4 regions of the Dermacoccus sp. GAS27A genome follow, and region 2 is predicted to be linked to each of the others. Evidence: riboswitches for the same ligand, from Rfam matches in the RefSeq annotation. Region 2 holds a riboswitch; each other region holds the start of a gene.
The links. Region 2 has a riboswitch for S-adenosylmethionine ahead of ABH936_RS00425 (aminotransferase class V-fold PLP-dependent enzyme). Riboswitches for the same ligand answer to the same signal wherever they lie in the genome.
Positions count from the first base shown of each region.

Region 1: it holds a riboswitch for S-adenosylmethionine, as region 2 does, so the genes downstream of both, ABH936_RS01495 (bifunctional o-acetylhomoserine/o-acetylserine sulfhydrylase) here and ABH936_RS00425 (aminotransferase class V-fold PLP-dependent enzyme) in region 2, are expected to answer to the same signal.
Region 3: it holds a riboswitch for S-adenosylmethionine, as region 2 does, so the genes downstream of both, ABH936_RS11635 (TauD/TfdA family dioxygenase) here and ABH936_RS00425 (aminotransferase class V-fold PLP-dependent enzyme) in region 2, are expected to answer to the same signal.
Region 4: it holds a riboswitch for S-adenosylmethionine, as region 2 does, so the genes downstream of both, ABH936_RS05125 (MetQ/NlpA family ABC transporter substrate-binding protein) here and ABH936_RS00425 (aminotransferase class V-fold PLP-dependent enzyme) in region 2, are expected to answer to the same signal.

Region 1 is NZ_JBIYDW010000001.1:342,516-347,684, forward strand. It holds gene thrS (threonine--tRNA ligase) at 1-1,471, shown strand, start outside; gene ABH936_RS01495 (bifunctional o-acetylhomoserine/o-acetylserine sulfhydrylase) at 1,638-2,951, opposite strand; SAM riboswitch class IV at 3,024-3,139, opposite strand; gene ABH936_RS01500 (GNAT family N-acetyltransferase) at 3,263-3,757, shown strand; gene ABH936_RS01505 (hypothetical protein) at 3,754-4,143, shown strand; gene ABH936_RS01510 (HIT domain-containing protein) at 4,227-4,802, shown strand; gene pgsA (phosphatidylinositol phosphate synthase) at 4,868-5,169, shown strand, end outside.
Region 2 is NZ_JBIYDW010000001.1:82,915-88,083, reverse strand. It holds gene ABH936_RS00430 (DNA translocase FtsK 4TM domain-containing protein) at 1-2,232, opposite strand, end outside; SAM riboswitch class IV at 2,553-2,667, shown strand; gene ABH936_RS00425 (aminotransferase class V-fold PLP-dependent enzyme) at 2,711-4,276, shown strand; gene ABH936_RS00420 (ribonuclease J) at 4,560-5,169, opposite strand, start outside.
Region 3 is NZ_JBIYDW010000010.1:124,372-129,540, forward strand. It holds gene ABH936_RS11625 (carbon starvation CstA family protein) at 1-652, opposite strand, end outside; gene ABH936_RS11630 (GNAT family N-acetyltransferase) at 906-1,478, opposite strand; gene ABH936_RS11635 (TauD/TfdA family dioxygenase) at 1,682-2,635, opposite strand; SAM riboswitch class IV at 2,646-2,774, opposite strand; gene ABH936_RS11640 (class I SAM-dependent methyltransferase) at 3,026-4,342, opposite strand; gene ABH936_RS11645 (FAD-binding oxidoreductase) at 4,339-5,169, opposite strand, start outside.
Region 4 is NZ_JBIYDW010000003.1:320,798-325,966, reverse strand. It holds gene ABH936_RS05140 (alpha/beta fold hydrolase) at 1-40, shown strand, start outside; gene ABH936_RS05135 (methionine ABC transporter permease) at 160-828, opposite strand; gene ABH936_RS05130 (methionine ABC transporter ATP-binding protein) at 825-1,898, opposite strand; gene ABH936_RS05125 (MetQ/NlpA family ABC transporter substrate-binding protein) at 1,895-2,902, opposite strand; SAM riboswitch class IV at 3,081-3,192, opposite strand; gene ABH936_RS05120 (neutral/alkaline non-lysosomal ceramidase C-terminal domain-containing protein) at 3,405-3,788, shown strand; gene msrA (peptide-methionine (S)-S-oxide reductase MsrA) at 3,856-4,503, opposite strand; gene ABH936_RS05110 (GNAT family N-acetyltransferase) at 4,657-5,169, shown strand, end outside.

The DNA.
Region 1 (5,169 bases), 260 kb from region 2:
GCTGACGATCTACGACAACGTCCGCCGCGACGGCACCGTCGCCTGGGGCGACCTGTGCCGCGGCCCGCACGTGCCGTCGACGAAGGTGCTCGGCAACGCGTTCAAGCTCATGCGTTCGGCCGCCGCGTACTGGCGCGGCAGCGAGAAGAACCCGCAGCTGCAGCGCATCTACGGCACTGCGTGGCCGACGAAGGACGAGCTGAAGGCCTACCTCGAGCGCCTCGCCGAGGCCGAGAAGCGCGACCACCGCAAGCTCGGCGCCGAGCTCGACCTGTTCAGCTTCCCCGAGAACATCGGCCCCGGCCTGCCCGTGTTCCACCCCAAGGGCGGCATCATCAAGCGTGAGATGGAGGACTACGTCCGCCGCCGTCACATCGAGGAGGGCTTCTCCTACGTCGGCACGCCGCACATTGCGAAGGAAGACCTCTTCTACACCTCGGGTCACCTGCCGTACTACGCGGACGGGATGTTCCCGCCCCTCGACGTCGACGGGCAGAACTACCGCCTCAAGGCGATGAACTGCCCGATGCACAACGAGATCTTCCGTTCGCGTGGGCGCTCCTACCGTGAGCTGCCGCTGCGCTTCTTCGAGTTCGGCACGGTGTACCGCGACGAGAAGTCGGGCGTGCTCTCCGGTCTGACGCGCGTGCGCATGATCACCCAGGACGACTCGCACAGCTACGTCACGCCCGAACAGGCGCCGGGGGAGATCAAGCACCTGCTCGACTTCATCCTCGGCCTACTGCGCGACTTCGGCATGAACGACTTCTACCTCGAGCTCTCGACGCGCGACGTCGACGGCGACAAGAAGGACAAGTTCATCGGCACCGACGAACAGTGGGACATCGCGACGAAGGTGCTGTCGGACGTCGCGCTCGAGTCCGGCCTCGAGCTCGTGCCGGACCCGGGCGGTGCCGCGTTCTACGGCCCGAAGATCTCCGTGCAGGCGCGCGACGCCATCGGCCGTACCTGGCAGATGTCGACGATCCAGTACGACTTCAACCAGCCCGCTCGTTTCGGCCTCGAGTACCAGGCGGCGGACGGTTCGCGTCAGCAGCCCGTCATGATCCACTCGGCGAAGTTCGGCTCGATCGAACGCTTCCTCGGCGTGCTCGTCGAGCACTACGCGGGCGCGTTCCCGGCGTGGCTCGCGCCGGTTCAGGTGCTCGCCGTGCCCGTCGCGGAGGAGTACTACGACTACCTGCAGGACGTCGCGACGAAGCTGCGCGAGGCCGGCGTGCGTGTCGAGGTCGACATGAGCGACGACCGCTTCCCGAAGAAGATCCGCAACGCGTCCAAGTCGAAGGCGCCGTTCATCCTGATCGCCGGTGAGGAGGACCGCGACAACGGCGCCGTCTCGTTCCGTTTCCGCGACGGGTCGCAGAAGAACGGCGTGCCGGTGGCCGACGCGATCGCCGAGATCACCCGCGTCATCACCGAACGTCAGAACACCGACCCGACGGCCGGCTGACTCCTGCCTCGACGACGACGCGCGCCCCCGAACCTCGCGGTTCGGGGGCGCGCTCGTGTGTTGGCATGTGCACCCGAGGGCCGGCGTTCGACACGGCCGGATGACCACGCTCGGGGTACGAAACCCGGCTGCGTCACCCGTCGCGGGGACCCACCTCAGCGCATGGTCATTTCGCTGCGGCGAAGCCCTTCTCGAGGTCGGCGATGATGTCGGCGGAGTTCTCGATGCCGACGCTCAACCGCACGAGGCCGGGCGTCACGCCGGCGCCGCGGCGGTCCTCGTCGCTGCCCTGGGAGTGCGTCGTCGACGCAGGATGGATGGCGAGGGAACGGACGTCACCGATGTTCGCGACGTGCGAGTGCAGTTCGAGGGCGTCGACGAACTTCTTGCCCGCCTCGACGCCACCGGCGATCTCGAACGACAGCACGGCGCCGGAGCCGGCGGGCAGGTAGCGGTCGGCGAGTTCCTTGTAGGGGCTCGACGGGTCGGAGGCGTAGAACAACGCTTCGACCTGCGGCTGCGACTTCAGGAACTCGACGACCTTCTTCGCGTTCTCCACGTGTCGCTCCACACGCAGCGACAACGTCTCGAGGCCTTGCGCGATGAGGAACGCGTTGAACGGGGAGACGGCCGCGCCGAGGTCGCGCAGCAGTTCGACGCGCGCCTTGAGGATGAAGGCGAGGTTCGCGCCGAGCGGCGATCCGACGCCGAGGTCGCGGGCGAACACGAGACCGTGGTAGCTCTCGGACGGCTCGTTGAACTGCGGGAACTTCGCCGGGTCGGCGGCGTAGTCGAACGTCCCGGCGTCGACGAGCACGCCGGCGATCGACGTCCCGTGCCCCCCGAGGTACTTCGTCGCGGAGTGGATGACGACGTCCGCGCCATGCTCGATCGGGCGCAGCAGGTACGGCGTCGCGACGGTGTTGTCGACGAACAGCGGCACCCCGGCGTCATGCGCGACGTCGGCGAGGCCGCGCACGTCGAGCACCTTCTGGTCGGGGTTGCTCAGCGTCTCGCCGAACAGCAGCTTCGTGTTGTCGCGGATGGCGCCGCGCCACTCGTCGAGATCGTTGATGTTGTCGATGAACGTCGTCTCGACGCCAAGCCGCTTGAGCGTGTACTTGAGCAGGTTGTACGTGCCGCCGTACAGCGCGGACGACGCGACGATGTGGTCGCCGGCCTGCGCGACGTTGAGGATGGCGAACGTCGTCGCCGCCTGACCCGACGCGAGCAGCAACGCCCCGACGCCGCCCTCCAGCGCGGCGATGCGGTCTTCGACCGCCTGCGCCGTCGGGTTGCCGATGCGCGTGTAGATGGGGCCGAGATCCGACAGGCCGAAGCGGTTGGCCGCGGTCTCGGCGGAGTCGAAGACGAACGACGTCGTCTGGTAGATCGGCAGCGCCCGGGCGCCGGTGTCGCCGTCGACGTTCTGGCCGACGTGGATCTGCTTGGTCTCGAAGGCCCAGTTCTCGGAGCTCATGATGATGTCCCTCTCGAGGAGTGCGTGGACGCACGGGCGGCGCACCGTACGTGTGGTGCCCGAAGGGGAATCCCTCCGCGCTTGCCCGGACGCGCTCGGCGCCGGGCCAGGTCGTCACCCGGAGCACCCCGCCGCGGTGGGAGGGTTGCCGGCCAGCAAACCGGGGTTTGACGCTGGCGCTCGTGACCTGCGGCCACTCTAGGCCGGGTGGTGTCATCAGGCGGGAATGCTGTCTCACATTTTGGTCGCGGCCCCGTGCTGACGCGACGCACCTACGGGCGACGACCCTCATGCCGTGCTTGACTGTTGCCATGACACCGACGATCGTCCGCGCGCGCCGCGAAGACGCGTTCGCCTGCGCGGCGCTGCGTCTGCAGATGGACCTCGAGGCGGGGGAGAGCAACCGCCCCGGCTTCATCGCCCAGTACGCCGATCACTGGCTCGCGCACTACGACGATCTGCCGACGTGGCTCGCCTCGAGTGCTGACGGGACGGCTCTCGGCATGGTGCAGACGTCGCTCGTGCACCGGCCCCCCGCGCTGGCGCGGCCGGCGCAGCCGTCGCTCTACATCGCGGTCGTCTTCGTCACGCCGTCGGCGCGCGGCCAGGGCCTGGCCGAGCGGATGCTGCGGATCGTCGACGCCTGGGCCGACGCGCACGACGTCGCGCGAATGATGCTCAACGCCCGTCCGCGTGCCCGCAGGCTGTACGAACGAGCCGGCTTCGGCCCGCCGGACGAACGTCACATGCAGCGTGTGGCGCCGTTCGGCCTCGACGCCCGCCGCGATGCGGAGCGTGCGTCATGAGCGACGACGTCATCTGGGCGCTCGATCAGCGAGAGCGCTGCATCGCCTGCCCGTCCAAGCCGGTCGCGAACGCCGTCGTCCTGCACCTCGGTGCTGACGGCGCCCTCGCGCGCGACGCTGTCGAGCAGTGGGCTCGTGACGGCGTCATGGCCGCCTCGGTCGCATGGCCGGGGGCGGCAGCCGCCCTCGATGACGACGACTGGCTCGACCTCGAGGACGCCGTCACGGGCCTCGCCGGGCTCGCGAGCATCGTCGCCGTCGTCGGTGACGGCGACGCGGCCGAGGTCGCGCGGACGTTGGCGGGCCGTGTCGGCGACGTCGCGCACGCGGGGGAAGCCGATCGAACCATTGTCCCGGCGCGTCTGCGCGAGATCGCGGCGGTCTGAGACCGCTCACCCGGGGGTGCGTGGTGCGCGCGAACCCACCCGCGGCCGCTGCGTCGAGGCAGGCGGGGCTCTAGGATCGGGCCATGGTCGACGAGTTCAACGCTAATTCGCAGGACGACATCCTCATCGAGCAAGGCGGCGCCTTCGCGGGTGAGGCCGACGGGTTCGGGCGGCTGTGGACGCCGCACCGCATGGCGTACATCGAGGGTGAGCGTCCGACGAAGGACGCCGGCCACGGCTGCCCGTTCTGCGCGTCGCCGACGAAGACCGACGCCGACGGCCTCATCGTCCACCGTGGTGAGCACTGTTTCGTCGTGATGAACCTGTTCCCGTACAACCCGGGCCACCTGCTCGTGTGCCCGTACCGTCACGTCGCCTCCTACATCGACCTCACCGACGACGAGACCGAGGAGTTCACGAAGCTGACGAAGGCCGGGGTGCGTGCCCTGAAGGCCGCGTCGAACCCGGGCGGGTTCAACCTCGGGATGAACCAGGGTGACGTCGCAGGTGCCGGCGTCGCCGCGCACCTGCATCAGCACATCGTGCCGCGCTGGGGTGGCGACATGAACTTCATGCCGATCATCGGGCGCACCAAGGCGCTGCCGGTGCTGCTCGAGGACAGCCGTCAGCGCATCGTCGCGAACTGGCCGAACGACTGACATCGGGCACCACGGGCAGTGCGCTGCCTCGAACGGGTATATCGAACCGCTACAGTTGAACCACCATGCTCAACAAGTACGCGCGCGCGTTTTTCTCCGCCATCTTCCGGCCCATCGCCCAGCTCCTGCTGCGTCTCGGCATCAGCCCCGACGTCGTGACGATCGTGGGCACCGCCGGTGTCGCGTTCGGTGCGCTGTGGTTCTATCCGCGCGGCGACTTCCTCGTCGGCACGTTGTTCATCACCGTCTTCGTCTTCTCGGACATGCTCGACGGCAACATGGCGCGCCTGTCGGGCCGCTCGTCGACGTGGGGTGCCTACCTCGACTCGACGCTCGACCGCGTCGGTGACGCCGCGATCTTCGGGGG
Region 2 (5,169 bases):
CGCGCGCACCGCCTTGTTGAACTCGTCGATGTGCTTGTAGCCGAACGCGGCCAGGTCGTCATAGCGTGCGTCCATCTCGCGCACGACCCACTCGAGTGCCTCGGCGGCCTTCTTCGGGTTCGTGATGATCGGCGTGATGAGGTGCGGGATGCCCTCGTACGCCGTCAGTTCGACGCGCTTGGGGTCGACGAGCACCATGCGCACCTCTTCGGGCGTGGCCCGCATGAGCAACGACGTGATCATCGAGTTGACGAAGCTCGACTTACCGGCGCCCGTCGCACCCGCGACGAGCATGTGCGGCATCTTCGCGAGGTTCGCGACGACGTAGCCGCCCTCGACGTCCTTGCCGACACCCATGACCATCGGGTGCGTGTTGTTGCGCGCCGCCTGGCTGCGCAGCACGTCGCCGAGGCTGACGAGTTCCTTGTCGGCGTTCGGGATCTCGATACCGATGGCCTTCTTGCCGGGGATCGGCGACAGGATGCGCACGTCGGCGCTCGCGACGGCGTACGAGATGTTCTTGCTCAACCCCGTCACACGGTCGACCTTGACGCCGGGGCCGAGTTCGACCTCGTAGCGCGTCACCGTCGGGCCGCGCGTGAACCCGCTGACGACGGCGTCGATACCGAACTGCTCGAGTACCTCGGTCAGCGCGTCGACGACGCGGTCGTTCGCGGCGGAACGCTCCTTGGGCGGGGTCCCCTGTTCGAGGACGTTCGAATCGGGCAGCGTGTACGTGACGTCGCCGCCCATTGCGAGCTGCTCGACACGAGGTGGAAGCTGTTCGGTGGGCTGAGCCTCCACCTGACGTTGAGGGACGGCTGCGGCCGGCGCAGCCTGCTCGACGCGCGTGGCACCGGCATCCTGACGGGCCGCCGCGGCCTTCGGCGACTCCCCCGGCCGCTGTGCCGACGCCGGGCGCGACGCCTGCGCCGCACGTGCGGAGGCCTGGTCGACAACGGCATCGTCGACGGAATCCATGGGTGCGGAGCGGCGCGCTGCCCCACCTGCCGCCTCCCCTGCCGGCGACGCTCCGGAGCGCGATGCCCGGGCTCGCGCGAGCGCAGCGGCGCTCGCGTCGCCGGCGCGCTCGTCGTCAGAGCCGCCGTCGGGCATCTCTCGCGTCTGATCGACGCCCGCCGGGGCGCCGTCGATCGTGTCGATGTCGTAGATCTGCTGCTCACCGCGACGGCGGTTGAGCGGGTTGCGTGATGTGCCACGGCCCTTGCCGCGCGGTCCCTTGCCGACGACCTCGGCGGCCTGCTCGTAGGGCTCATCGCCGCGCCGGGCGTCGTCACCCGCGCCGCGACGCGAGCCGCCCCGCGCGCGGTTGCCGATGTCGGCGCCGTGCAGGTCGTCGGCGACGGCGTCACGCTGAAGCAGCTCGCCCTCGTCGTCGCGTTCATCGAGGGGGTGGCCGAAGATCTGCGCCTCGACCTCGCGGATGCGCTGCGGGATGCGATTGACGGGCGTGCGCGTCAGCACGAGGAAACCGAAGAACGACACGAGCGCGAGGATGATGCCCGCGCCCCACACCGTGAGCGCGGCAGACAGCGGCCCTCCCGTGATGACGCCGAGGATGCCGCCTGCGCCGCGCACCGCGGTCGAAACCCCTGTCGACGGACGCCCGCCGACGAGGTGGGCGATCCCCGTCGAGCCGAGCGCGAGGATCGTCAGTCCGATCGTCATGCGGTTGGTCGGCTGGTGCCCCCGCGGGTGGCGGAACATGTGGATGGCCATGCCGATGAGGACGACGGGCAGAACGTAGGCGATGACGCCGAACGTGCCGGCCGCGACGGCGTGGACGACGTCCCCGAACATGCCGGGCAGCCCCCACCACTCCCGCGCAGCGACGACGATGCCGAGGGCGAGGAGGGCGAAACCGAGCCCGTCGCGACGGTGTTCGGGTTCGAGGTCAGAAGCGGCGGCGCCGACGCGGCGGACGGTGCCGCCGGCGACGTGCGAAACACCCATCCACGCGCCACGAGCAGCGCGACCGGACGCGGAGGGACGCGCTTCAGCAGCCCCTCGCGACGAGCCGGTCTTGCGCGCGGGTGCATTCTTCGTCGTGCCGCCCGAACGTGGTGCGCTCGACTTCGGCGGGGTCGTGCGGGCGCGCGTCGTCGAGGCCGCAGATGCGCCGGCCGGGCGCGAGCTCTTGGCGCGCGGCTGCGAAGAGGCCTTCTTCGCGACGAGGACGCTGTCGTTCGCTGGTCTGTTTCGGGTCGCCACCCCGCAAGGCTAGTGGGGGTTCCGGCCGTTTTCGCGGACCCACGCCGTGACACGGGTCCAATGGTGACGGCGGGTCGGCTCGACACCTTCGAATCCGCGTCCCGATGCGCTGGCGCGTTGACGCGCTCGCATCCGACAGCGCCCTGACCCTTGTCGGAGGCGCCGCCAGCTGCCCGGGGGACCACGGGCATCCCCACCGCGAGACGCCGACTCTTGCGCGCGGCGCTCGCCATCCGCGATGCCACAGTTGATCTCACGATGCGAACCTCCGGCCGCTCGTCGGTGGACGCGGCGGAGGGCCGGGTGCGAGCGTTCACGTAGGTCATGAGTTCCAGCGCACAGCCCCGGCTTGCTGGACGGCAACCCTCCACCGCGGTGGGGTGCTCCGGGTGACGACCTGGCCGCCACCAGCACCGGTGTCGGCAAGCGCGGGCCGAGCCATCTGGCGACGGCGAGGCCCCTGACTCGAGGAGCCTCGATGCCCCGTTCTGCCATTCTCTCGATCCTTGACTCCGACGCGCGCCGCCACGCTGCGAGCCACACGAGCCGCCCCGCTCATGCCGTAACCCCCGGAACTCCCGTCGCGGACCCCGAGCGTCACCACACCCAGCCCGCGCACCCCGGCGGGTCCCGTCGCGAGACGCCCACGGCTACCTATCATCGCGCGGACGCGTCGCAGCAGGCCAATGTCGCCCTGGCCACGATCGGCGCCGATCTCGGCGTCGCGACGCTCGACGGGCGCGTCGTCGAGCACGCGAACTTCGACCATGGCGCGACGGCTCCCGCGCTGCAGGCCGTCGCACGGGCCGTCGACACGACCCTGCGCACGTACGGTTCGGTGCATCGCGGTGCGGGACGGGCGTCGCAGCTGACGACCCGGTGGTACGAGGAGGCTCGGCAGGAGGTCGCCGCGTTCGTCGGCGCGCGCGAGGACGACGTGACCGTCTTCACGCGCAACACCTCGGACGCGCTCAACCTGTTGGCCCACTGTCTGCCGCAACAGACGCAGGTCTTCGTGTTCCGCTCGATGCACCACGCAGCGCTGCTGCCGTGGGCGGACGAGCGGACGACGCGGCTGCCGATCCCTCACTCTCACGCCGAGGCTGAGGGTTACCTCGACGTCGCTCTGGCGGAATTCCGCGCCCACAACGATGCTCCCGTGTTGGTCCTCATCACCGGCGCCTGCAACGTGACGGGCGAGGTGTGGCCCATCGAGCGCCTCGCCGCCGTCGCCCGCCGGCATGAGGCGCGGACGGCTCTCGACGCCGCGCAGCTCGCCCCGCACCGCCGCGTCGACATCGACGCCTGGGGCATCGACTACGTCGCTCTGTCCGGCCACAAGGCCTACGCGCCGTACGGTTCAGGAGCCCTCGTCGGGCGCCGCGACTGGCTCGACACCGCCCCTCCGTACTTCCGCGCCGGCGGCGCGAGCCACCGCGTCAGCGAAGATGCGTCAGGCGCCGGCGACGTCGCCTGGGCGCCCGCGCCCGCACGCCACGAGGGCGGCACCCCGAACGCGGTCGGGGCCATCGCGCTCGCGGCCGCAGCCTCGACGCTGTCCGCGCAGCGCGGCGAAGCCGAGGCGCGCGAGGAGAAGATCCACGCCATCGTCCGCGACGGTCTCGCCTCGATCGACGGCGTGAGGATCGTCGAACTCTTCGACGAGCAGAATGCCGCGGACGCTCACCTCGACGATGGCGCGCCAAGGCGGAATGCGAGCGACAACGTCGGCGTCACGACGTTCACCGTCGCCGGATACGACCCGACGCTCGTCGCTCAGGTGCTCGCAGACGAGCACGGCATCGCTGTGCGCGACGGGCGATTCTGCGCTCACCTGCTCTGCGACGCGCGCCTCGGCGAGGGCGCGACGGCAGTGCGCGCCTCGATCGGTCTCGCCACGACGACAGAGCACGCACGACGCCTCGTCGACGCCGTGCGTGCTCTCGTCACCCATGGGCCCGCCTTCGACTACACCCACACCCCGGGCCTCGGGTGGAGCCCCGTCACCGACCGACGAGACCTCTCAGAGCCCCGCCCCTGGTGAGGAGAACGAGCGGCGGTGGGCCCCAGCGAGGGGCTCACCGCCGCATTTCGTCAGATACGGGATGCCGACGCGGTGGCTCCTGTCGAAGGGCCCGCTCGCGCGCTCATGCGAGTTTTTTTGACCACGCTCAATAACAAACCTCGACGTCCATTTCGAATCCAGTTGCACCCCAACGGACGAAGGGTGCGACGCGTCACACGCGTCGCACCCTTCATTCATCCGAGATGGCAGCCAGAGGCGATCTCAGCCGCCTCACACGACCCCCTGACATACCCCCGAAGCGTCAGGCGTCGATGACCACCGGGATGATCATCGGTCGGCGGCGCAGCTTGCCGCCGACGAAACCGCCCACGGCGCGCCGGATGACCTGCTGCAGTTGGTGGCTGTCCTTGACACCCTTGTTGCGTGCCTCGAGCAGCGCCTGCTCGATCTTCGGCCGGACGCGGTCGAACACCTCGTCGCCCTCGGCGAAGCCGCGCGTGCGGATGTCCGGGCCGGCGAGGATCGCGCCCGTCTTCGCGTCGCGCACGACGATGACGGTGACGAAGCCCTCGTCACGCAGGATGCGGCGGTCCTTGAGCATGTCCTCGTCGGTCGTACCGACGAGCGAACCGTCGACGTAGACGTACCCGACCGGCACCGCGCCCGTGATGGCAGCCTTGCCGTTGACGAGGTCGACGACGACGCCGTTCTCGGCGAGCAGCACCTGGTCGCTCGGCACACCCGTCGCGGCGGCGAGCTTGCCGTTGGCGACGAGGTGACGCCACTCGCCGTGGATCGGCATGACGTTCTTCGGCTTGACGACGTTGTAGCAGTACAGCAGCTCGCCGGCGGAGGCGTGGCCGGACACGTGCACCATCGCGTTGCCCTTGTGCACGACATTGGCGCCGAGA
Region 3 (5,169 bases), on a different contig from region 2:
ACACACCCCACGGCGACTCGGCGAGCGCGTTGACGACGACGAGGCCGAGCACCGCGATGAGGATGACCATGATCGTCATGACGGCGAGCATCGCCGCCCAACCACCGACGGGGCCGAGCGTGTCGCGCGCCATCTGGCCGATGCTGCGGCCGCCACGGCGCGTCGAGATGGCGAGCACCATGTAGTCCTGCACGGCGCCCGCGAAGATGACGCCGAAGATGATCCACATCGTGCCCGGCAGGTAACCCATCTGCGCGGCGAGCACGGGGCCGACGAGGGGGCCGGCGCCGGCGATGGCGGCGAAGTGGTGGCCGAACAGGACGCGACGGTCCGTCGGCATGTAGTCCTGGCCGTTCTCGAACTGCTCCGCCGGCGTCGCGATGTCGTCGCGCGGCTGCACGACCTTGTACGCGATGAGACGGCTGTAGAGCATGTAGCCGATGACGTAGCTGCCGACGGCCGCGAACACGAACCAGATGGCGTTGACGTGCTCACCGCGGACGAAGGCGACCATCGTCCAGCCGATGGCGGCGACGATCGCCGCGACGGCGATCATGATCTTCTGCCGCCCGGTGATGGTGCGAGGGGGTTCGACCGCGACGGGGGGCAACCCCGGATCGCGGTCGAGGGTGTCGAGACGTGACGCCGCCACGGTGACCTCCTGGTAGTGCTGGTGGCCATGACGGCCGCTGTGAGTAAGGCCACACTAGGGGTCTACCCGTGGGTACGGAGTCTCTACTCGCGGACCGAGAAAATCACATCCCGGTCACGACGTCGGCGGATGGGTTGGGGGCCGGGCTCGGATGGAGATTGGGGTTCGGCCGGGCCGCCCTACACCGTGCCCTTCTGCGGTTCCTGCCCCCGTCTGCGATTCTCGGTCACATTCGCAGCCGACGTAGGCGCCGTCAGGCCGTCGGGCCCTGCGGCCACGGCGGCGAGCCGAACCAGTAGCGACGCGTCTCGCCCGGAAACGCGGGGTGGGAGCGGACGTCCTCGAACTGCCCGCCGCACTTCTCGATGACGGCGCGTGACGCCGGATTCTCGGTGCTGCAGCACACCAGCACCTGCTCGATGCCGAGCGCCCGCGCCTCGTCGAGACCGAGCATCAACGCGCCCTTGGCGACGCCCCGCCCACGAGCGCTGGGACGCACCGAGTAGCCGATGTGACCGATCGCCTCATAGAGCACCTCGGTGAGGGTGTGACGCAGGGCCAGAAATCCGACGATGTCGCCCTCCCCCGCCCGCGGGCCGTCCAACACCCAGAAATAGCTGCAGTGCACGAATCCCTCAGGCGGCGGGACGGTCGTATCGCCCTGGCGCGCACGATCGGCGAGGTAGGCGTCGAACCCGGCGCGCGACGTGTCGACGATGTCGTCGCGACGATAGCCCGTGCCGTCCTTCGGCGACGCGCCGAACTCGTCGAACGCGCCCCTCCAGTCGTCGTAGCGAGCGGCGTCGGGCCTGATGAGCGTCAGCATCCCGTCATTCCATCACCGTGCGACGCCCCCGGCGACTGATTTTCCCGACGGCCGGCTGGACGAATGTGCACGCAAACCGCCGATGGGGACAGGATTCGCCGATGTGGACGGGATTCGCGAAGGGGGACGAAAATCGCAGTGGGGTACATGACGACGTGGTGCGGGCCCCAGAGACCCGCACCGCGTCATGTCAGTTCGCACCGTCAGGCGGCCGCGCCACCCGTCAGCCCGTTGACGCCGACGGGCTTGTCGCCCCCGACCGTCACACGCCTCATGGCGCGCGGGCCGAGGTTGGCGTCGACGTAGTCGCGGTTGGCGTAGTGCGACGTCGCACGGTTGTCCCAGATGCCGACGTCGCCGGGCGCCCAGCGGTGACGGATCGTGTGCTCGGGCTGCGTCAGGTGCGCATACAGCGCGTCGAGGATCGCCCGCGACTCGGCCTGCGACACGCCGACGACGTGGGAGGTGAAACCGGGGTTGACGAACAGCCCACGCCGTCCCGTCTCGGGATGGACGCGCACGACGGGGTGCTCGACGACGGGCAGCTCGGTGACGACCTTGCCGTTCCATTCCTGCCCACCATGCTTGCGCAGGTACGCGCCCCATTCGCGGTTGCCGTCGTGGGCGGCGATGAGCTGGTCGACGAGGCCGCGGAACGGCTTCGACAGCGAGTCGTACGCCGCCTGAGCGTCGGCCCAGGAGGTGTCGCCGCCGTAGTCGGGCAGCGTCACGGCGCGCAGGATGCTGATGGCCGGCGGCTCCTTCATGAACGTGACGTCCGTGTGCCACTCGTCGGAGAACGAGAACTCGGGGTCGGAGGAGTCGATCGAGTAGATCTCCTTGCGCTCGTGCGTGCTCGCGACGGGGTGACCCGCCGTCAGCTCACCGAGCAGGTTGCCGAGGCGCACCTGCGCGTCGTCGTCGAACGCGTCCTGACCGCGGAAGAAGAGCACCTTGTGCGCGAGCAGCGCGCGGCGCAGGTCGAACGCTATCGCGTCGTCGACCTGCGCGAGGTCGACGCCGTGGACGATTGCGCCGAACGCCGGGCCGAGGCGTTCGATGCGCAGCCCGGGCGTCGCGACGGTGCCGCCGTGGCGCGCCGCTGCGCCGCTCGCGGAGTCGACGTTCGTGTCGGGCGTGGTGTCGAGGAGTGTCATGGCAGACCCTTCGTTGCGCTTGCCGCCGCGTCGGTCGACGGGCGGCCGGGTCGTTACTCGGGGCACCCCGGCGCACCGTGTGCGTTCGCATGGGGGTTGCCGCCCGGCCAGCCGAGACTTCGCGCCGGGGCTCGTGACCCACGCATAACGTAGCACTCACCTATTCAAAATAGCGAGTTATGCAAAGGGGCTGCCCGGGCACCGGACGCGCCTTCGGGTTCCAACCACGCCCGGCACCGTGCGCGGCATCACGACACGGCTGCTACGGGGCGAGTCAGTGCTCGCGATCCGCCATCTCACCCGCCGTCGCTGGCCCGGGGCGATGCCCGGCACACGACAGCGGCCGACGACCTCGTCGAGGTCGTCGGCCGTCACCGTGCGCGCAACAGGTCAACCCTGCCGACGCGACGCCCAGTGCGAGCCCAGCGGGTAGCCGCCGTTGTCGCCGTTGTCGGTCGTCTTCGTGGCGAGCACCTGGTGCAGGTGCAGCCAGCCCTCCTCGAACCCGAGGCGTGAACCGGCCATGTAGATGCCCCACACCTGCGCGGTCGGCAGGCCCGCCTCGGCGACGCAGAAATCCCAGTTCGCCTCGAGGTTGCGGCACCAGTCGCGCAGCGTCAGGGCGTACGACAGGCGCAGGTTCTCGTCATGCTGAACCTCGAAACCGGCGTCGTGGCACCCACTGATGAGCCGCCCCGGCGAGGCGAGCTCGCCGTCGGGGAAGACATAGCGATCGGTGAACGGCTCCGGCTTGGCCGATGCCGAGTCGTCGCGACGCGTGATGCAGTGGTTGAGCAGGCGGCCACCGTCGCGCAGCTTCGAGTGCAGGAACGAGAAGTAGTTGGCGTAGTTCTTCACGCCGATGTGCTCCGTGAGGCCGATCGAGCTGACGGCGTCGAAGCCCGTCTCGGTGACGTCGCGGTAGTCGCCGTGGCGGATCTCGACGAGGCCCTCGAGGCCCGCCTCACGCACGGCGCGCTGACCCCACTCGGCCTGTTCCTTGCTCAGGGTGACGCCTATGACGTGGACGCCGCGCTCGCGAGCGGCGTGCATCGCCATGCCGCCCCAGCCGCAGCCGACGTCGAGCAGCCGTTGGCCGGGCTGCAGGTCGAGCTTGTCGGCGACGAGGGCGAACTTGCGCTCCTGCGCGTCCTCGAGGGTGTCGTCCAGCGTGTCGAACACGGCGCACGTGTAGGCCATCGACTCACCGAGCACCTTCTCGTAGAACGCGTTCGAGACGTCGTAGTGGTGCTTGATCGAGTCGGCGGCGCGGCCCACCGGGTTCACCTTGGCGAGGTGGCGCTTCCAGCGGGGCTCGTTCTCGACCTCGGGCAGCGGCGGGTGGACGAACGCCTTCGGCCCCAGCTGTTTGACGACGGGCGCGAGCGCCGACGCAACGCCCTTCGGCGTCAGCTGCTTCGTGCGCACGTCACGCTTGATGCGGCTGAACACCTCGTAGGGGTCACCAGGGTGGAAACCGGTGCCGGTCAGCGTGCCCGTCAGATAGGCGCGGGCGAGGCCGAGATCGCCAGGGGCGCTGAGGAGGTAGCGCAGCCCCTCCTCGCTCTCGACACGCACGGCGATGTCGCTGTCACGCGGGCCGATGTCGGTGCCGTCGTACGCCGTGATGCGGAAGGGCAACGGCTCCTCCAACACGGCCTGGACGGCCTGGGCGACGAGGGGGGTGGCGGTCGTGGTCTGGCTCATGCGTGCGTCCTCATCTTGTCAGCGAACTCAAGAAGGCGGCCCTGCGGGTCGTACTTCGTCTTCATGCGGCGGTATTCGGCTGCGCCGTACAGCGCTTCGAACGTCTCGGCGTCGTAGTAGACGTCGGAATAGAGCGACTTGTGGCCGTGCATCGTCGGCAGCACGGCCTCGATGTCGCGGTTGACGTCGCCGTCAGACCGCCCGGGGGTGATGGCGACGGTGCCCCAGAACCCGACGTTGACGTACGTGCGGTTCGGTTCGAGCTGGTACAGCGGCCACGCGTCGTCGCCGCGCAGGCGCAGCGGGCACACCCACACGGGCGTCATGCCGACGTGCTCGTCGAACCACGGCATGAACGTCTCGAGCTGTTCGAGGGGCACTTCGACGTCCTGCACGACGCGCTCGCGCGGCAGTTCGCCGCGCATCTCGTCGATCTTCGCGGCGAAGCCCCAGCGGTTCTCCCACCCGACGATGCGGTGGTAGAAGTCGCTGCGACGGTACTTGCGCGGCCACACGCGTCGCACCTTCGGGTTCTGTGCGAAGAACGCGTCGGAGCACCAGAACCAGTCGGTGTCCCAACGCCAGATGTAGTCGTGCGCGCTCAAGGTGTCGCGGTCGAGCTCACTGATGCTCTTGTAGAAGATGTTCTGCCCCGTGTAGTCGCTCGGGCGGCGGCGCGTCTCGGGGAAGAAGTTGGCGAGCACGAGATAGGCCTCGTCCTTGCTGACAATCATGCCGTCGAGGCCGTCGACGCGTTCGCCCTGCCACTCGCCGGTCTCGACGATGGCGTCGATCGCTCGCGTCATGGCTGCGACGCTCGCGAACCG
Region 4 (5,169 bases), on a different contig from region 2:
CTCGAGCCTGCAGAAGGTCGCCACCGTCGGCGCTCGCTGACGTACGGTTGGTCTGACGGACGCTGGTCTGACGCGTCCTGACGGCGAAGGGCCGCGATCATCCTCTTCGGATTCTCGCGGCCCTTCGTCATGCTCGCGCCGAGCGGCGCGGAGGGTGTCTCAGTGACGCAGCGCCTTGCGGGCCAGAGCGTTGCCGATGAACTGGGCGATCTGAACGAAGACGATGATGACGACGACGGCGGCCCACGTCACGGCCCAGTCGTAGCGGCGGTAACCGTAGGACAGGGCGAAGTCACCGATGCCGCCGCCGCCCATGGCGCCGACGACGGCCGTCATGTCGATGACCGCGACGAGCGCGAACGTGTAGCCGAGGATCAGCGGCGCCAGCGCCTCGGGGATGAGCACGGTGCGGATGATGCGCCACGGACTCGCCCCCATCGCCTGCGCCGCCTCGATGACGCCGGGGTCGACGCTCACGAGGTTCTGCTCGACGATGCGGCTGATGCCGAAGGTCGAGGCGATCGTCAGCGGGAAGATCATCGACTTCGCACCGATCGTCGAGCCCGTGACGGCGAGCGTCAACGGCCCGAGAGCGGCGGCGAAGATGATGAACGGGATCGGTCGGATGATGTTGACGAGAACGTTGAGCACCGTGTGCAGAACTCGGTTCTCGAGGATGCCGCCGCGTCGTGTGGTGTTGAGCAGCACGCCGAGGGCGAGGCCGAGCAGGCCGCCCATGATGATCGTCGCGCCGACCATGAGCAGCGTCTCGCCCACCGCGGTGACGATCGTGGGGCGCAGCGCCTCCCAATCGGTTGCGGGCATCATGCGGCGACCTCCTCGACGTCGGCGGCGAGACGCAGTTCGTCGAGCACGGTGGTGACGGCGGCGTCGTCGCCGCGCAGGGCGAGCGTCAACGTCGTCAGGGTGTCGTCCTTGAGCGGTGTGAGGCCGCCGTGCACGATCTCCGGTTCGACGCCGTGTGCGGACATGCGGGCCAGGACACGGCCGAACTCGCGCGGGTCGTGAACCGTCAGCGTCGCGAGGCGCCCGTCGTGGGCAGCGCGCAGCCGGGCGCTCTCGCGTGCGTCGGGCACGTTCCGCAGGGTGGCGTCGACGAGGCGGCGCGTCGCGTCCGCCTGCGGCGCGCCGAGGACGTCGACGGTGCGCCCGGACTCGACGATCCGCCCGGCCTCGAGGACGACGACGTCGTCGGCGAGTTCGCGCACGACGTCCATCTCGTGGGTGATGACGACGATCGTCACGCCGAGCTCGTCGTTGACGCGGCGCAGCAGCGCGAGGACGTCCTTCGTCGTGTCGGGGTCGAGCGCGGACGTCGATTCGTCGGCGAGCAGGATCTCCGGGTTCGTCGCGAGCGCACGGGCGATGCCGACGCGCTGCTTCTGCCCGCCGGAGAGCTCGTCGGGGTAGGCCCACGCCTTCTCGGTGAGCCCGACGAAGCTGAGCAGCTCGGTGATGCGCGCCTCCTGGCGCGCCTTGTCCCAGTCGGCGACCTCGAGGGGGTAGGCGACGTTGGCGTACACCGTGCGCGAGCGGATGAGGTTGAACTGCTGGAACACCATGCCGATGCGACCGCGCAGCTCGCGCACCTGCTTCGCGGACAGCGACGCGAGGTCGACGCCGTCGATCTCCACGTGGCCGCGCGTCGGCGTCTCCAGGCCGTTGATGAGACGGACGAGGGTGCTCTTGCCGGCGCCGGAGAAACCGATGACGGCGACGATGCGTCCGCGCTCCACCTGCGTCGTGATGCCGTCGAGAGCCGTCACCTGGCTCTTGCCGCGGGTGAACGTCTTGCCGACATCGTGGAAGGCGACGGCGGGCGGGGTGTCACTCGCCGGCGCGGCGGCCTTCGTCAGTGTGGGGGAGGGGCCCGTCACTTCGATCCCTTCGCCTTGATCTGGGCCTCGAGCTTCGCGAGGATGCCCTGCACGTCGGAGGCGGAGTTGTTCACGAGGACGCTCGTGCCCTTCGTGCGCTCCTCGATGAGCTTCTCGACGCTTGGGTCGTGGTAGGCCTTGACGAACTTGGCGTAGTCGGCGTTGTCCTTGTCCGCGGCGCGCGCGACGACGACGTTGATGTACGGCTTCGACGAGGCCGCATGCGGGTCGTCCTTGAACAGGGCCTTGCTCGGGTCGAGCTTCGCATCCGCGGCGAAGTTGTTGTTGACGATCGCGCCGTCGACGGACGGCAGCGCAGCGGCGGTCTGCTCGGCGTTGACCGCTGTGACGGTGACCTTCGAGGCGCCGGCGTCGATGTCGGCCGGGGTCGACAGCGAGGTGCCACCACCCTTGAGCTTCAGCAGTCCGGCGCTCTGCAGCAGCAGCAAGGCGCGTGCCTGGTTCGTCGGATCGTTGGGGATGGCGATCTTGCCGCCCTGGGGGAACTGGCCGACGCTCGTGTGCTTCTTCGAGTACAGCGCCAGGGGAACGATGTAGGTCGCGCCGATGGGCGTGAGGTTCTGCTTCGCCTTCGTGTTGTAGTCGGCGAGGAACTGCAGGTGCTGGAACTGGTTGAGGTCGACCTGGCCCTCGGAGAGCGCGGGGTTGGCCTGGGTGTAGTCCGAGAAGTTGACCGGTTCGAGGTCGAGACCGTACTTGTCCTTGCCCACCTTGACGAGCTGGTTCCAGTACGGGTCCGACGCCTCCGTCGTGCCCACCTTGAGGTGGGTCAGCTTGTCGTCACTGCTCCCGCCGAGCACCTTGGCCCCGATGCCGGCGGCCAGCGCGACGACGAGGACGCCTGCGCCGATCGCGACGTACTTGCCGGTGTTGTTCTTCGGTTTCGGGGGCAGGGCGCTCGCGCCGTTCTCGGCGCTCGTGGCGTCATGCGTGGAGGAGGCGGGCGTCGAGGTCTCGTCGGCGGGGGTGTGCTTGTCGGTCATGATCTCTCCTGGTGAGGCGGCAAGGATGCGAATGCGCGGAGCTGGCGCGGATGCGCGGAGTCAGCGTGAAGGCGGGAGCGCCGGGGTGGGGCGCGGTGCGCGGTGTCGTGCGGGGCATACCTTTCGCGGCCTGGGCAGCGCAACGGAAGGCTCACGAGGATGCCGTCACGTTGGGTGCCGAGCGTGCTTGCCGCGTGGTCGACGCGGCCGGGTCATCACCTGGAGCACCCCGCCACGCGTGTGAGGGTTGCCGTCCGACCAGCCAGGGCTTTGCATCGGATCTCTTGACCAGCAGCGAGATTAGAGCCGCGCACGACAAAGCGTCAAGTTGTGGCACTGGAGATGAGACGTGGGCGAAGATTGTGACGTGCGACACGCGGGGTGGCTGATGCGGCGTCTTTCGCCGTCGAGGCTCGGGTGAGTGATTTCTTCACACCGCTTGGACGATCGTCTAGGTGGGTGATGAGTGTGACGTCGGTCACGCGCCGAGGGCCCCGGCGTCGTGTTCGACGACGTCCCACCCGGGCAGCACTTCGGTGACGTCCTGACCCAGCCGGACGCCACGTGCTCGGCTGGTTCGAGCGTGCGGGCGGTCTTCCGCGGCGGCCACCCGAAGAATGACTTCCGCACGATGGACACGTTCGTCAAGGTGCAGCGTCAGGTCGGCTCGTCGTGGGTCGACGTCCCCGACGACCACGACTGGGACACCTCGAACGTCTGGTCGCGCGAGGGAGTCTCGTACTCGCGATGCACCGTGGAGTGGCGCATACGTCGCGGCACGCCCGCAGGCACGTATCGCCTCGTGCAGCAGGGCAACTGGAAGAACGGCTGGAACGGCAAGGTCAGTGCCTACACCGGAACGAGCCGGGCCTTCCAGGTGCGCTGAGACGGCCGGTGCGCCGCGGTGGCCGGTTGATCGGCCACCGGCTCAGCGGCCGCCGTGCATGTCGTCGTCAGCGTGGCGGGAGGACGTCCGTCTGCGCGGGCAGGTCGGCGACGCCGACGGGGCACGTGACGCCCTTGAAGCCGTGGTTGCAGTAGCCGCCAGGGTGCTTGGACAGGTACTGCTGGTGGTACAGCTCCGCCGGCCAGAAGGGGCCCGCCTCGTCCGCCGGGCGCATCTCGGTCGTGATGGCGCCGCGACCCGCGTCGTCGAGTGCCTCCTGGAAGAGCGCGGACGTCTCGCGGGCAGCGCGCTCCTGCTGCGGCGTCGTCCAGTAGATCGCCGAGCGGTACTGCGTGCCGACGTCGTTGCCCTGCCGGTTCGCGGTCGTCGGGTCGTGGTTCTCCCAGAACGCCTTGAGCAGCTCGCGTTCGGACACGCGCGACGGGTCGTAGGCCACCATGACCGTCTCGGTGTGGCCCGTGCCGCCGCCACAGACATCTTCGTATGTCGGCTCGGTGGCGTGGCCGCCCATGTACCCGACGGCCGTGGTGACGACGCCCGGAATCTTCCAGAAGATGCGTTCGGCGCCCCAGAAGCAGCCCATCGCGACGTACAGGGTCGCCGAGCCGTCGGGCAGTTCGGAGAACATCGGCACGTCGAGGACGTCGTGCAGGTCGCTCGCCTCGGGCGTTCGGGTGTGCTTTCGAGTGAACATGAGGTGCCTTTCCTCGGGTTCCGAGACAACACCGCCGGCGGTCGAGGCATTCCGGCCCGAGCCTCCGCCGGCATGAACGGGTTGTCGCACGATCCAGGCGGACGCGCCGAAAAACCGGTTGCGTACGCAGCTGGTGCTGAGTGCAATGTCGCCATGCGCATTCGTCAGATCGGCCCGTCCGCCCCGCTGTTCGACGCCTGGGCGCAGGTGTTCATGACGGTGGGCCACGAGCAGTGGGGCAAGCACACGACCGCCTACCCCGCCGACGAGCTGCGCGCCATGTGGGGCAAGGAATCCGAGACGCGTCATGCGTTCGTCGCCGTCGAGGGGGAAGCCTCGTGCGACGACGACGCCGTTGGGGGAGCAGCCGACATCCAGGATGATGGCGTGGACACAGCAGCTGGCGTCGTCGGTGCCGCCGAGCTCGTCCTGCCGCGCCGCGACAACACCCGCCTCGCGTTTCTCCACCTCGACGTGCTGGCTCCCGCGCGACGACGGGGTGTCGGCTCGGCGTTGCTCTCAGCCGCGGAGGAGATCATGCAGGACGAGGGACGTACGACGGTCCTCGTCGAGACGCAGACGCCCGTCGGCCAGCCTGACGCCGCAGGCGCCTTCCTCGCTGCCCGAGGGTTCGCTCAGGCCCAGACGTGCGTGCGCAACGCTCAG